3 regions of the Pantoea sp. X-Soil-ISGK-421 genome follow, and region 3 is predicted to be linked to each of the others. Evidence: predicted binding sites of a transcription regulator. Region 3 holds the regulator's gene; each other region holds the start of a gene.
The links. Region 3 encodes PurR, which represses purine synthesis genes. Its sites were predicted from a motif close to CANGCAAACGTTTGCNTG; they were not measured.

Region 1: guaD (guanine deaminase) is a predicted target of PurR. The motif match lies at 2,245-2,262, and genes of this name have one in related genera.
Region 2: rbsD (D-ribose pyranase) is a predicted target of PurR. The motif match lies at 2,822-2,839, and genes of this name have one in related genera.

Annotation. Positions count from the first base shown of each region.
Region 1 covers NZ_AP035979.1:2,047,584-2,052,203, forward strand. Annotated here, with positions in the region: gene xdhA (xanthine dehydrogenase small subunit) at 1-768, opposite strand, end outside; gene guaD (guanine deaminase) at 765-2,093, opposite strand; gene ydfG (bifunctional NADP-dependent 3-hydroxy acid dehydrogenase/3-hydroxypropionate dehydrogenase YdfG) at 2,475-3,221, shown strand; gene AC6I8K_RS09555 (YnfA family protein) at 3,296-3,625, opposite strand; gene AC6I8K_RS09560 (DUF1283 family protein) at 3,756-4,091, shown strand; gene AC6I8K_RS09565 (DUF1161 domain-containing protein) at 4,144-4,440, shown strand; gene AC6I8K_RS09570 (MDR family MFS transporter) at 4,472-4,620, opposite strand, start outside.
Region 2 covers NZ_AP035979.1:4,045,471-4,050,090, reverse strand. Annotated here, with positions in the region: gene kup (low affinity potassium transporter Kup) at 1-99, shown strand, start outside; gene qseC (quorum sensing histidine kinase QseC) at 115-1,446, opposite strand; gene qseB (quorum sensing response regulator transcription factor QseB) at 1,443-2,105, opposite strand; gene AC6I8K_RS18780 (YgiW/YdeI family stress tolerance OB fold protein) at 2,286-2,681, shown strand; gene rbsD (D-ribose pyranase) at 2,853-3,272, shown strand; gene rbsA (ribose ABC transporter ATP-binding protein RbsA) at 3,280-4,620, shown strand, end outside.
Region 3 covers NZ_AP035979.1:1,802,315-1,806,934, reverse strand. Annotated here, with positions in the region: gene AC6I8K_RS08440 (C40 family peptidase) at 158-949, shown strand; gene cydH (cytochrome bd-I oxidase subunit CydH) at 1,006-1,095, opposite strand; gene purR (HTH-type transcriptional repressor PurR) at 1,369-2,394, shown strand; gene punR (DNA-binding transcriptional activator PunR) at 2,391-3,302, opposite strand; gene punC (purine nucleoside transporter PunC) at 3,413-4,615, shown strand.

The DNA.
Region 1 (4,620 bases), 250 kb from region 3:
AAAAAGATGCGTTTCATCTTCATGACAAGCCTTCAGCTCATCTACCTGCTCCAGCGCAATCAGCAGCGGCAGGCGCTTATATTGTTGGGTAATTTGCAGTGTCAGATCGGTGCCGCCAGCCACCAGCTGGGCTTCGGGATGTTGCTGATAGAGATCGGCGAGTTGCGCTACTGTTTTCGGCACATAGCAACGACTGCCATCGGCTTCAATGATCTGTACTTCCTCGCTGCAAAGCGCCTGTAACCGCTGCACTAACGATTCTGCATCAGTACTGAATACATCCGAATGAGGTTGTTCACAGACCTGCTGCGCTGCATCCATGATTGGACGATAACCGGTGCAGCGGCATAAATTGCCGGCTAATGCCTGTTCCGCCTGATGACGATTCCAGCCATCACTGTTTTTTTGCAAGGTAAATAGCGACATCACGAAACCTGGCGTGCAGTAACCACATTGCGAGCCGTGGCAATCGACCATCGCTTGCTGCACGCCATGCAACTCGCGGCCCTGTTTAAGGTCTTCTACCGTGATCAACTGCTTGCCTTGCAGGCTGCTCACCAGCGTTAAACAACTGTTGACCGCTTGATATTGCATCTTGCCATTCACCACTTTTCCGAGCGTAACGGTGCAGGCACCGCAATCGCCGGACGCACAGCCCTCTTTGGTGCCGCGGCGCTGCAACTGACCGCGCAGATAGTTGAGCACGGTGAGGTTGGGATCAAGTGCGAGTTCGGTGATTAAACGATTGTTGAGTAAGAACTGAATCATGCGATTTGCTCCTCACTTTCACGCTGCCAGACCGGCTTGCCGCTCACCCAGGTTTGCGCGATGTTGCGGTCGTCGCCCAGCGTCATCATTACAAATAGTCGCTCCCAGATGTCTTTGCTGTTGGCGTTGCGCAGCTTCTGCAGCGGCGACACTGCCGGATCGAGCACCACAAAGTCGGCCTCTTTACCGCAGTTAAAGTTGCCAATCACATCATCGAGATCCAATGCATGCGCCCCGCCTAACGTAGCGTGATAGAGCGCTTCGCAGGCGCTGAGTTTGTATTGCTGTAATTGACCGACTTTGTAGGCTTCGCCCAGCGTTTGCAGCAGATTAAAGGTGGTACCCGCGCCAACGTCGGTGCCAATGCCCATGCGCACGCCCTGCTGCCAGCAGCGTTTGATGTTGAATAAGCCGCTGCCAAGGAACAGGTTTGAGGTTGGGCAGAAGGCAATCGATGAATCGGTGTCATGCAGGCATTGCCACTCTTTGTCTTCCAGATGCAGGCAGTGCGCGAACACGCTGCGTTTGCCGGTGAGTTGGTGGTGATGATAGACATCGAGATAGCCTTCGCGCTCTGGAAATAACGCTTTTACCCACGCGATCTCCTGCTGGTTTTCACTTAAATGCGTATGCATCCACACATCAGGAAACTCCTCGCGTAGCTGTCGCACTTTATCCAGCAGTTCCGGCGAGGACGTTGGCGCAAAGCGCGGCGTGAGTGCATAGCTCAGGCGACCACGTTGATGCCAGCGTTCAATCAGTTCTCGCGTGTGCTGATAGCTCTCTTCTGGCGTTTCCGTTAGGTCTTCAGGCGCGTTGCGATCCATCATCACTTTACCGGCAATCAGCCGCATATCCAGCTGCTGCGCCGCGCTGAACAGTGAATCGACCGATTGCTTATGGACAGTGCCAAACACCAACGCAGTCGTCGTGCCGTTAGACAACAGCTGATGCAGGAAGAACGCCGACATCTTAGCCGCATGATGAGGACAGTGATATTGGCTTTCCACCGGGAAGGTGTACTGGTTGAGCCATTCAAGCAGCTGTTCGCCAAAGGCGCCGATCATTTCGGTTTGCGGGTAATGAATATGGGTATCGATAAAGCCGGGCACGATCAGTTTGCCGCGCAGATCGGTGACGCGCGTGGGATCCACACGGCCTTCTGCAATCTGCCAGCTTTCGAGGCTGACCACTTTGCCGTCCCGCAGCGTTAATAACCCATCTTCGAGATAGCGCGCATTGGCAGCGATGTCATCCGGCTGCGCGGCCAGATCGGTGAAATCAAAGAAGCTGGCGCGCAGCAGCGTTTCGGGTGCGTAAGGCATAACGGTTCCTTGGTACTTTTTTATGTGCAGGTAATTGCCTTAAAGATAGTTTGCAAAGTGCATGCCAATGCAAAGAAGAAATAATACTGTTTAAATTCAATATAATAGGTTGATTCGGCTGATTTATGTGTCAAGCTTGCTGGCAATCGTATGCGCAACCGGTTGCCTGGATTAGCAAACGGTTGCGATGTTATAGCGAGGAAACTTTTGCCGGGCATAGTGTGTTTATCGCCCGCAGATGTGCGTCTTTGTGGTGCGCTGTTGCACTGCTAACGTGCAGGAAAAATCCTGCAACAAGCTGCATTTGGTTTTCATGAGCACGGGTTAGAGGTTAATGCTAAGGTGTGGCTGATAACCTGAAATCGTTTGAGGAACAGTGAGATGATTATTTTTGTTACTGGCGCAACCGCTGGTTTTGGTCAAAGTATCACCCGCCGCTTCATTGCTACAGGTCACAAAGTGATCGCCAGCGGCCGTCGCGCTGAGCGTTTAAAAGAGCTGAAAGAGGAGCTGGGCGACAATCTCTATACCGTGCAATTGGATGTGCGTAATCGCGCGGCCATCGATGAAGTGATCGCTTCCCTGCCCGCTGAATGGCGCGATATTGATGTGCTGGTGAACAATGCCGGTCTGGCGTTGGGCGTGGAACCTGCGCACAAAGCCAATATTGAAGATTGGGAAAATATGATCGACACCAACAATAAAGGTTTGGTGTACATGACGCGCGCCGTGCTGCCTGCCATGGTAGAGCGCAACGTCGGCCACATCGTGAATATCGGTTCGATTGCGGGCAGCTGGCCTTATTTGGGTGGCAACGTGTATGGCGCGACGAAAGCGTTTGTCCGTCAGTTTAGCCTGAACCTGCGTACCGACCTGCACGGCACCGCGCTGCGCGTGACCGATATTGAACCCGGTTTAGTGGGTGGCACTGAATTCTCCAATGTGCGCTTTAAAGGCGATGATGGCAAAGCGGAACAGGTGTATGAAGGCACTACCGCGCTGACAGCAGACGATGTCACTGAAGCGGTCTATTGGGTCACCACGCTGCCAAAGCACGTCAACATCAATACGCTGGAGATTATGCCGGTAACGCAAACCACTGCAGGTTTGAAGGTGCATAAAGGTTAATGCGATTTTGTAAGGTGCGCAGTAATGCGCACCCGATCGCCATAAATGGCGACCCTACGATTTCACGGAACGCATTAAACACGGCTCCAGCCAGCAACGATGATCAGCATACCGCTAAAAGCAACCAACGCGCCGACCCAATCCCACGTACTTAACTTCACACCATCCACCACGCGTAACCATATCAGCGCCGTTAGCACATAAACGCCACCATAGGCCGCATAGACGCGTCCGCTGGCTGCGGGATGCAGCGTCAATAACCAGACGAACAGCGCCAGACTCGCCGCCGCCGGCACCAGCAGCCAGGCCGTCATGCCCTTCTTTAACCACAGCCACGGCAGGAAACAGCCAACAATTTCCGCAATCGCAGTGATAAAAAACAGCAAGGCGGTTTTAACCAGCATAGAAAATCTCTCTCTAAGCTAAACAAAGCGCTCACCACTGGTGAGCAAATAAGCAGCGATGATATACTAGCGCCCATAGTTGTTACAGCCGCGATCCCGGCTGTGCTGGTGTTAACTGAAGGAAATGACGATGAAAAAACTGTTTTCCGCCCTGCTGGCGACCGTGCTGACTTCAAGTCTGTTTTTGGCTGCGCCGCTGGCTTCTGCCAAAACCGATCGCCTGATCATTGAAGATGGCAGCAGCGCATCGAGCAATGAAGCCGCGCGCCAGAGCAAAGAGCAGTGGAACGATACCAAAAACCTGCGTAATAAAGTGAATACGCGCGTGGAGAAAGAGTTCGATAAAGCGGACAAAGCCTTTGATACCCGCGACTCCTGCGAGAAAAGCTACAACGTGAATGCTTATTGGGAACCCAACACGCTGCGTTGTCTTGATCGCCGGACCGGACGCCCGCTTGCACCTTAATCCGCCATCACTGCTATAGTTTTTACAGGAATTCTGACCAAAGGAGTGAATGATGAAAAAACGTAATGCAGTTCTGCTGATGGCGATGCTCGCGCTACCGGTATTGGCGCAGGCTTCTTGTGAAAGTGTCAAAGCGGATATCAGCAAAAAAATCATTAACAACGGCGTCGCCGAATCTGACTTCACGCTGGATATCGTGGCCAATGATCAGGCCGATCAGGTGGGCGGACAGGTGGTGGGTCATTGTGAAAACGACACACAGAAAATCGTCTACAAGAAAAATGGCCGTGATGGTGACAGCAGCGTGCCAGACGGCGCAGGCAGCTCTCAGGATACGCCAGCGCAGTAACCCTTCGGGCGGCTTGATAGCCGCCCTGCTTTTACTCTACTTCCGGCCTTTGCCGCGGCATCATCCACGCGACCCACAGTGTTAACAGCGCAATCAGCAACGACACTACAAATACCCAATGCAATGAGGTGGCGATTTGCCCGGTCCAATCATGCAGCGTCGCTTCTGGCAGCGCCTGGC
Region 2 (4,620 bases), 2.2 Mb from region 3:
TTGTTCCTTGCACTGCAACGCAATGCGCTGCGCGCGCCGGATCAGTTTGAAATCCCACCGAACCGTGTCATCGAGCTGGGAACCCAAGTCGAGATTTAACGTTATGCATGCGCGTCACCAACTCAAGGTGACGCGCAATCCTCCGCTGGCTCGCTGGCTGAACAGCAATTGAATGTCGTGCAGCTGCGCAATATTCTTCACAATCGAAAGCCCCAATCCGCTCCCGGTTTGCGCCTGTCCCGGCGGTCGCCAGAAGCGTTCACCCAACCGTGCCAGTTGCTCATCGCTGACGCCAGGCCCGTTATCATCAACGGTTATGGCGCGGGCATTGAGCTGTACGTCAATGGTGCTGCCCGACGGCGAATAGCGTAGCGCGTTATCCAGCAGATTCCGCACCATCAAACCCAGCAACAGCGGATGACCGTTCATCACCGGTTCGGCGTGGCTGGTGAACTGCAAATGCTTTTGCTGTTGTTCCGCCTGCGGGAAGTGCTCCGCCAACAAATTTTGGAGCAGTGGCGCCAGCGCTACCGGTTGAAACTCGCTGCGCAGATCGTCAGCTTCCACACGGGACAGTGTTAAAAGCTGATCCACCAACCGCGTGGCGCGCGCAATGCCGCTATCCAGTTGCTGAATGGCACGTTTGCGCATCGCCTCATCATCATCGGCCAGCTGAATTACTTCACTTTGCACCCGCAGCGCCGCCAATGGGCTGCGCAGTTCATGGGCGGCATCGGAAGTAAAGCGACGTTCGCGCTGCACCAAATGCGCCATACGACTGAACAAGCCATTAAGCGCCACCACCAGCGGCTTCACCTCTTTGGGCAAGCGCGTGTCCGGCAATGGCGTAGCATCATCCGGTGCACGCTGATGCAGTGAAAGCGTGAGGCGTTTCAACGGGCGCAGCTCAAACCACACCAGCAACAGCAGCAACAGCAGCATAAACGGCATGGCGATCAGCCACGGCATCAGGCTGCTGAGCGCCAGATCGCGCGTCATATCATCGCGGTATTCCCACTCTTGCCCGACCACCACGCGATAACGCTTATCCTCAGAGGTCAGCCACACTAAGCGCCAGCTGTCATTATCGTCACGCAGCTGACCATCAACAAAGCCATCGCGCTGCTGATCAAACTGCAGATCGCGACCATTTTCACCGTCGTTTAATAGCGGCTGGCCTTCGGCGCTGAAAATGGCAAACGCCAGCGCATCATCATCCTGCTCGCCACGATGATGGCGCAGGATCGCTTTAGTTTTGGGCAGCGTAACGTCCTGCAACGCGGTTGGATCGAGGGTGATTAGGCGTTTAGCAAACAGCATTTGCTGGGTATCAAACAGCTCGTTCACCGTATCGCGGGTTTGATGCCAGGCGCTGAGACCAGCAAGTCCGCCGCACAACATGATCAACAGCACAAAGCCGATGGCGAGGCGCAGAAACAGACTCATTCCTCCGCTCCCAGCGTATAACCAACGCCGTGTACGGTACGGATAAACTGGCTGCCGAGTTTCTTGCGTAGATGATGAATGTGCACTTCTACCGCATTGCTAGAGACATCTTCATCCCAGCTGTAGAGCTTCTCTTCCAGCTGGCTGCGCGTGAGCACGCGGCCTGGATTGCGCAGAAACAGTTCCAGTAGCGCCAGTTCGCGGCTCTTCAGGCTGACGGCTTCGCCATCGCACATTACGCTGTGGCTGTTGGGTGCCATCACTACTTTGCCGTGTTTGAGTTCTGGCTGCAGCTGCCCATGACGACGACGGATCAGCGCCTGCAAGCGCGCCGCGACTTCTGTTAACGCAAATGGCTTGCACAGGTAATCGTCGGCACCAAGTTGCAATCCCTGCACGCGTTGATCGAGCGCATCACGTGCAGTGAGAATTAGCACCGGCACGTCTTGTCCTTGCTGACGCCACTGACGCAGGATATCCAGACCATCGCGTTCCGGCAGCGACAGATCCAGTACCACCGCATCCCAGGGCGCGGCCGTTAGCGCCTGAAATCCGGCTTCGCCGGAGACAAACCAATCCACGCTGAAGCCAAGCCTGGTCAGCCCAACTTTCAAACCGTCGCCAATCAAGGTGTCATCTTCGATCAGTAAAATGCGCATCAGTTCTCCTTGTGTTGAGCCGTGTTATACGAAGCACAATCCCTGTTGTACAGGGAAAATAGCCGCAAATAGACTATTTTTCATGAATGTACGTAAAAGCCATTCTCTTAAGATCCTGTTAAGAACCTTATGGTGAAATAGCTTCCGTAAACCGACACATTCATGGAAAAGAGGTGAAATATGAAAAAGTCCGCAGCTCTGTTAGCGATTGTCGCCCTGGCCGCCACGCCGGTTCTTGCTGCTCAGCAAGGCGGTTTTGTTGATCCGAATGCGCCAACTGCACAGGTTAAATCCGGTGGTTTCAAAGCCGATAACACCAGCGTTGTCACGGTGAAACAGGCCGAAGAGATGAAAGACGATAGCTGGATCACCGTGCGCGGTACGCTTGAGAAGCAAATCGGTGATGAGGATTATCAGTTTCGTGATGCTACCGGCACCATGAAGGTCGAAATCGATCATAAACGCTGGAACGGATTGACCGTCTCGCCGAAGGATCAGGTAGAACTGACCGGCGAACTGGATAAAGATTTCAACTCCATCGAACTGGACGTGAAACAGGTACGTAAACTGCCATAATCCTTCCCCGGAGCCGCCTGAGCGGCTCCAAAACCCTTCCAAACTCAAATTCTCTCTGGCACAAGCGAAACGTTTCGATGGCGATCACATTTCCGTGATGCCGTGATTGAGTTGCCGTGCGCATTTTATACACTCCCGATCAGCGAAACGTTTCGCTGTGGAGTGGAAGAAATGAAAAAAGGTCGCTTGTTAAACGCTGAAGTCTCTCATGTGATTGCTCGCCTGGGGCACACCGATACGCTGACGATTGCTGATGCAGGCTTGCCAATTCCGGCTGGTCCACAGCGCATCGATCTGGCGTTAACGCCGGGTACGCCCGAATTTTTACAGGTGGTTGAGGTTGTCACGCAGGAGATGCAGGTTGAAAGCGCCCTGATGGCGGAGGAGATTAAGCAGCACAATCCGCAGCTCCATAGCGCACTGCTCGCCGTGCTCGAAGCCTTGCAACAGCACCAGGGGAATGTCATCACCATCCGTTACACCAGCCATGAACAATTCAAACAACAAACGCAGCGTAGTCAGGCGGTCATTCGCAGCGGAGAGTGTTCTCCGTATGCGAATGTCATCCTGAGCGCCGGCGTGACCTTCTGAGGCCGCTATGCAACCGTTATTGCAACTCAAAGGGATTGTAAAGTCGTTTCCGGGCGTGAAGGCGCTGAATGGCGCATCGCTCGCCGTCTATCCGGGACGCGTCATGGCGCTGGTGGGCGAAAACGGTGCGGGCAAATCCACCATGATGAAAGTGCTGACCGGCATTTACAGCATGGATGCCGGCTCCATGCAGTGGCTCGGTAAGGATGTCGCTTTCTCCGGCCCGAAAGCGTCGCAGGAAGCGGGCATTGGCATTATCCATCAGGAACTGAACCTGATCCCGCAACTGACCGTCGCCGAGAATATTTTCCTTGGCCGTGAATTTGTTAACCGTTTTGGCCGCATCGAATGGAAAAAGATGTATGCCGCGGCGGATGCGCTGTTAAAGCGCCTTAATCTGCGCTTCAACAGCCACAAGCTGGTGGGCGATTTGTCGATTGGCGATCAGCAGATGGTCGAGATCGCCAAAGTGCTCAGTTTCGAATCGAAAGTCATCATTATGGATGAACCGACTGATGCGTTAACCGATACCGAAACGCTGTCGCTGTTCCGCGTGATCAATGAACTGAAAGCGCAGGGCTGCGGCATTGTCTATATCTCGCACCGCATGAAAGAGATCTTCGAGATTTGCGATGACGTCACCGTGTTCCGCGATGGGCAGTTTATTGCCGAGCGCGCAGTGTGCGATCTCATCGAAGAGAGCCTGATCGAGATGATGGTAGGCCGCAAACTGGAAGATCAATATCCGCGTATCGATCAACAACCGGGTGAGATCCGCTTAAGGGTCGAAAACCTCAGCGGTCCGGGTGTGGATGACGTCAGCTTTACGCTGCGCAAAGGCGAAATCCTTGGCGTATCCGGTCTGATGGGCGCAGGACGTACCGAACTGATGAAAGTGCTGTACGGCGCGCTGCCACGCAGCAAAGGCAAAGTGACCCTGAACGGCCGTGAGATCGTGACCCGCTCTCCGCAGGATGGCCTCGCCAACGGCATCGTATATATCTCGGAAGATCGCAAACGCGATGGCCTGGTGCTGGGGATGTCGGTGAAAGAGAACATGTCGCTGACCGCGCTGCGCTATTTCAGCACCGGCGCGGGCAACCTGAGACACAGTGACGAGCAGCTGGCGGTGGGCGATTTTATTCGTCTGTTCAACGTTAAAACCCCGTCGATGGAGCAGCCGATTGGCCTGCTGTCGGGGGGGAATCAGCAGAAAGTGGCGATTGCGCGTGGCCTGATGACGCGTCCTGATGTGCTGATTCTTGATGAGCCGACACGCGGCGTCGATGTCGGGGCAAAAAAAGAAATTTATCAGTTAATTAACCAGTTTAAAGCCGAAGGGCTGAGC
Region 3 (4,620 bases):
TGCTACAGAATCAATCTGGTAACATATTAATGGAAAAAGGCCTTACCTTTTGGAAAAAAAGTGGATTAGAATTGCCTCGGCGCTGGTCACTTGATCAGATTTCTCTCACTTTGCCGCAGTCTGTGTTCATTCAGCCTGCTTAACCTGTAACCGGATTATGCGTCTACTAATTACGCTTTTCATACTGGCTTTAGCCCAACTGTTCTTTAATGTGGCTGCTGCATCTCCGCATGCACCCGTTAATGCCAGCTCGCTCAAAGCAGAGAAAAAGAGCGCACGTGAAGACGAGCGCCGCAAACGACGTCCGGTGAAAACCACCACAAAAAAATCGCGCCTGACTGCTGTCCAAAAATTCAAACTAAAAAAACAGACCAAAACTGAAACCGCGCTGCACAAAACCACCAGCAAAAAATCCCCGCTGAAACTTACCGCTAAGAAATACGGTCATCAACGCCTGGTGAAGAAATCTCCCGAAGTGGTGGTTGATGACGAAGCGGTTGCGCTTACCGGCATCAAAATGAGTAAGTCGCACCGCCAGCGTTATCAAAAAGCGCGTGAAACGGCGATGACCAAATTAATGGGCCAACTCGGTAAACCTTATCAATGGGGCGGCACCTCGCCACATACCGGTTTCGACTGCAGTGGATTGGTCTGGTACGCCTATAAAGATCTGGTGAAATTCAAATTTCCGCGCACCGCCAATGAGATGTATCACTTGCGTGATGCTTCCCCGATCAAACGTGAAATGCTGGAGAAAGGGGATCTGGTGTTCTTCCGCATTAACAATCGCGGCACCGCTGATCATGTTGGTGTTTATCTCGGCAACGGCAAATTCATTCAGTCGCCGCGTACCGGCAAAGATATTCAGATTAGCGCTTTGGGAGAGGATTACTGGCAGAAACACTATGTGGGCGCGCGTCGTATGATGACGCCAAAAACCATTCGCTAATTGTTGCGCAACAAACAGAAAAAAGCCGGATGCTGCACACAGCTCCGGCTTTTTTGTTAATGCATGATCGCGGTAAAACTGAAGGCGATAATCATCAACAGTGCGCCAACAGTGGTCATTAGCGCCAGCTTCAGGTCAGTATTCATCACAACTCCTTAGTCACACAATTAATAGGGTTAACGCGATTTTCGCACAGCAATCGGCAAAAATCTCGTGTTATCCGCGCGGGCTTGTTAGAATCGCCGCCTTTCGTTGCGCAACAGATTTTGCGCGTGCTGTATTTTCAGCATAATGAAGTGATTTCGTCTGCTATAACACCCCGTTTTGCCCGCCTTTTGAGCTGTAAAAGCGTTAGCAGACGCAAACGTTTAACAATATACTTATCAGTAAGTTGCGATAAGACCAGGAGTACCATTTTCATGGCAACAATTAAAGATGTCGCAAAACGCGCAGGTGTCTCAACCACCACGGTTTCGCATGTCATCAACAAAACGCGTTTCGTTGCGGAAGAAACGCGTAACGCCGTATGGGAAGCGATCAAACAATTACACTACTCGCCAAGTGCCGTGGCGCGTAGTCTCAAAGTGAATCACACCAAAACCTTAGGTCTGCTGGCAACGTCCAGTGAAGCGCCCTATTTTGCTGAAATTATCGAAGCGGTGGAGAATCGTTGTTTCGAACGCGGCTATACGTTGATTCTCGGCAATGCGCACAACGATCTGCAAAAACAGCGCGCCTATCTGTCGATGATGGCGCAAAAGCGCGTCGATGGTTTGCTGGTGATGTGTTCTGAGTATCCGGACGATTTACTGCAAATGCTGGAAGAGAACCGCAATATCCCGATGGTCGTCATGGATTGGGGTGCTTCGCGCGGTGATTTTACCGATACGGTGCAGGACAACGCGTTTCAAGGCGGCTATCTCGCCGGGCGTTATCTGATTGAACGTGGCCATCGCGATATTGGTGCCATCCCTGGCCAGATGGAGCGCAACACCGGCGGCGGACGTCACGCAGGATTTCTGCAGGCGATGAACGAAGCAGGCATTACAGTGCGTCCAGAATGGGTGGTTCAGGGCGACTTTGAACCTGAATCCGGTTATCAGGCCATGCAGCAGATTCTTAACCAGAAACAGCGCCCAACCGCCGTGTTCTGCGGCGGCGATATTATGGCGATGGGCGCAATTTGTGCCGCCGATGAGATGGGTTTGCGTGTACCGCAAGATATCTCGGTGATTGGTTACGATAACGTGCGCAACGCGCGCTATTTCACGCCCGCGCTGACCACCGTACACCAGCCTAAAGCCGAACTGGGTGAAAAAGCGCTGGAAATGCTGTTGGATCGCATCACCAGCAAACGTGAAGATCCACAAACCATCGAGGTTCAGCCTACGCTGATTGAACGTCGTTCAGTGGCGTACGGCCCATTCCGCGATTATCGCCGCTAAGCTGACACTTCGCTGAGCCATTCGTGGTTCAGCGTTTCAGCATCCCCCAGATAAGCCAGTAACCACTCAAGCGCCGGCGACGTGCGTTGTTCTGCCCAGCTGACGCAGCACGGACTATCAGGAAAGGCTTGCGGCAGCGACAGTTCGACCAATTTATGACTGTCCAGCAGTGGACGCGCCAAATGGCCCGGCACCATTCCAACACACAATCCTGCCAGCAAACACGCCATCCCGGTTTCCCATTCTGGCACCACCAGCCGCCGCTGATTATCTAGCGTCCAGGTCATACGGCGCGGCAATGCACGCGACGTATCTTCCAGCACCAGAGATGGCCACGCTCGCAACGTTTCATCATCCAGTTCCGTGCTGTTAACCAGCGGATGATCCGGGCTGACCACACAACGCCAATTCAGCGCGCCCATATCCTGAAACGCAAAACGTCCACCGACGGGAATTGCCTGCGTGGCGCCAATCGCGACATCTACCCGGCCATCGGCTAATGCATCCCACACTCCGTTAAACACTTCGTAGCTGATAATCAACTCCATATCGGGAAAATGACGATAGAAGTCCTTCACTAATTGCCGCGTGCGCTGCGGTTTTACAATGCAGTCAACCGCGATACTCAATTCACCGCGCCAACCATTCGCCAGTTGTTGACACTGCCTACGCGTTGCCAGCATTTTTTTGATAACAGATCGCCCTTCACGAACGAAGTGCTCGCCGGCTGGTGTCATGACCACTTCGCGATGCTGGCGCTCAAACAACGGTACCGCCAACCAGGTTTCCAGCTGACGCACGGTATAGCTGACGGCAGAAGGCACGCGATGCAGCTCCTGCGCGGCCGCGCTAAAACTGCCGGTGCGCGCCACGGCATCCACCACTTCAAGCGCATATTCTGACCACATATTTTTGCCTTCAAAAAATTTAACAGCACCATGCAAATATTAGCGTTTCACAAAGCGCGTTGCATCCTTTTACACTCCCCGGCGTTCAACCTGCCCAAAAGAGAATCAACATGTTGTCGTCTAAAGCATTTATGCCTTATCTCGCCGTGCTCAGCATGCTCGGCTTTCTTGCCACGGATATGTATTTACCCGCCTTTGGCGATATGCAGCGTGATTTTGCTAGCGCACCCGGCACTATCAGCGCCAGCTTAAGTCTGTTTCTCGGCGGTTTTGCCTGTGCACAGGTATTTTGGGGGCCGCTGTCGGATCGTTATGGACGTAAACCGATTTTACTGGCGGGTTTAGCCATCTTCGCCCTCGGCTGCCTGGGTATGCTTTGGGTAACCGACGTACGCCTGATGTTGGCGCTGCGCTTTGTGCAGGCCATTGGCGTGTGTGCTGCAGCCGTGAGCTGGCAGGCGTTGGTGGTAGATCACTATCCAAAAGCCAAAGCGAATAAAGTGTTTGCAACGATTATGCCGCTGGTTGCGCTGTCTCCTGCGCTGGCACCACTGCTTGGCGCCTGGCTTATCAGCCACTTCCACTGGCGCAGCATCTTTATCACGCTGACATTGGTCGCGGTGGTACTGCTGATCGGTACGCTGCAGTTAACGTCGCCTAAGCGCGAAAAAGTGGCCGGTGGTATCCAACCTGGCTGGTTAACCTTAATGGGCACGCGCGTCTATAGCGGTAACGTTTTGATCTATTCTGCTTGCTCGGCGAGTTTCTTCGCCTGGCTGACGGGATCACCTTTCATTCTCGCCGCTGCTGGCCTGACACCGGGCGATATTGGCCTGAGTTATATTCCGCAGACTATTGCGTTTTTAATTGGCGGTTTTGGCTGTCGCACGCTGTTAAATCGTTATCAAGGTGCACAACTGTTGCCATGGTTGCTGGTGCTGTATAGCCTGAGCATCCTGAGCCTGTTTGTTATCGCCTTAATGCCTTCAGCGCCGCTGTTCGTATTACTCATGCCATTCTGCGGCATGGCGCTGGCCAATGGCGCGATCTATCCGATTGTGGTTGCCAGCGCATTAGCGCCCTTCCCGCACGCCACCGGCAAAGCGGCCGGATTACAGAACTTGTTCCAGTTAGGATCGTGCTTTGTCGCCAGCCTGTTGGTCTCTGCTGGCCTTGAGCAAGCGCTGTTTAACACGACTTTAGTGATGGTGGCCACCGTGGTACTGGCGTGGGCGGGGTTTGTCTGCCAGCGAGCAGTAAACGCACAAAGTGATATTGCCCACACTTCCCGTCCCTGCGAAGATAATCATTAAGGCAA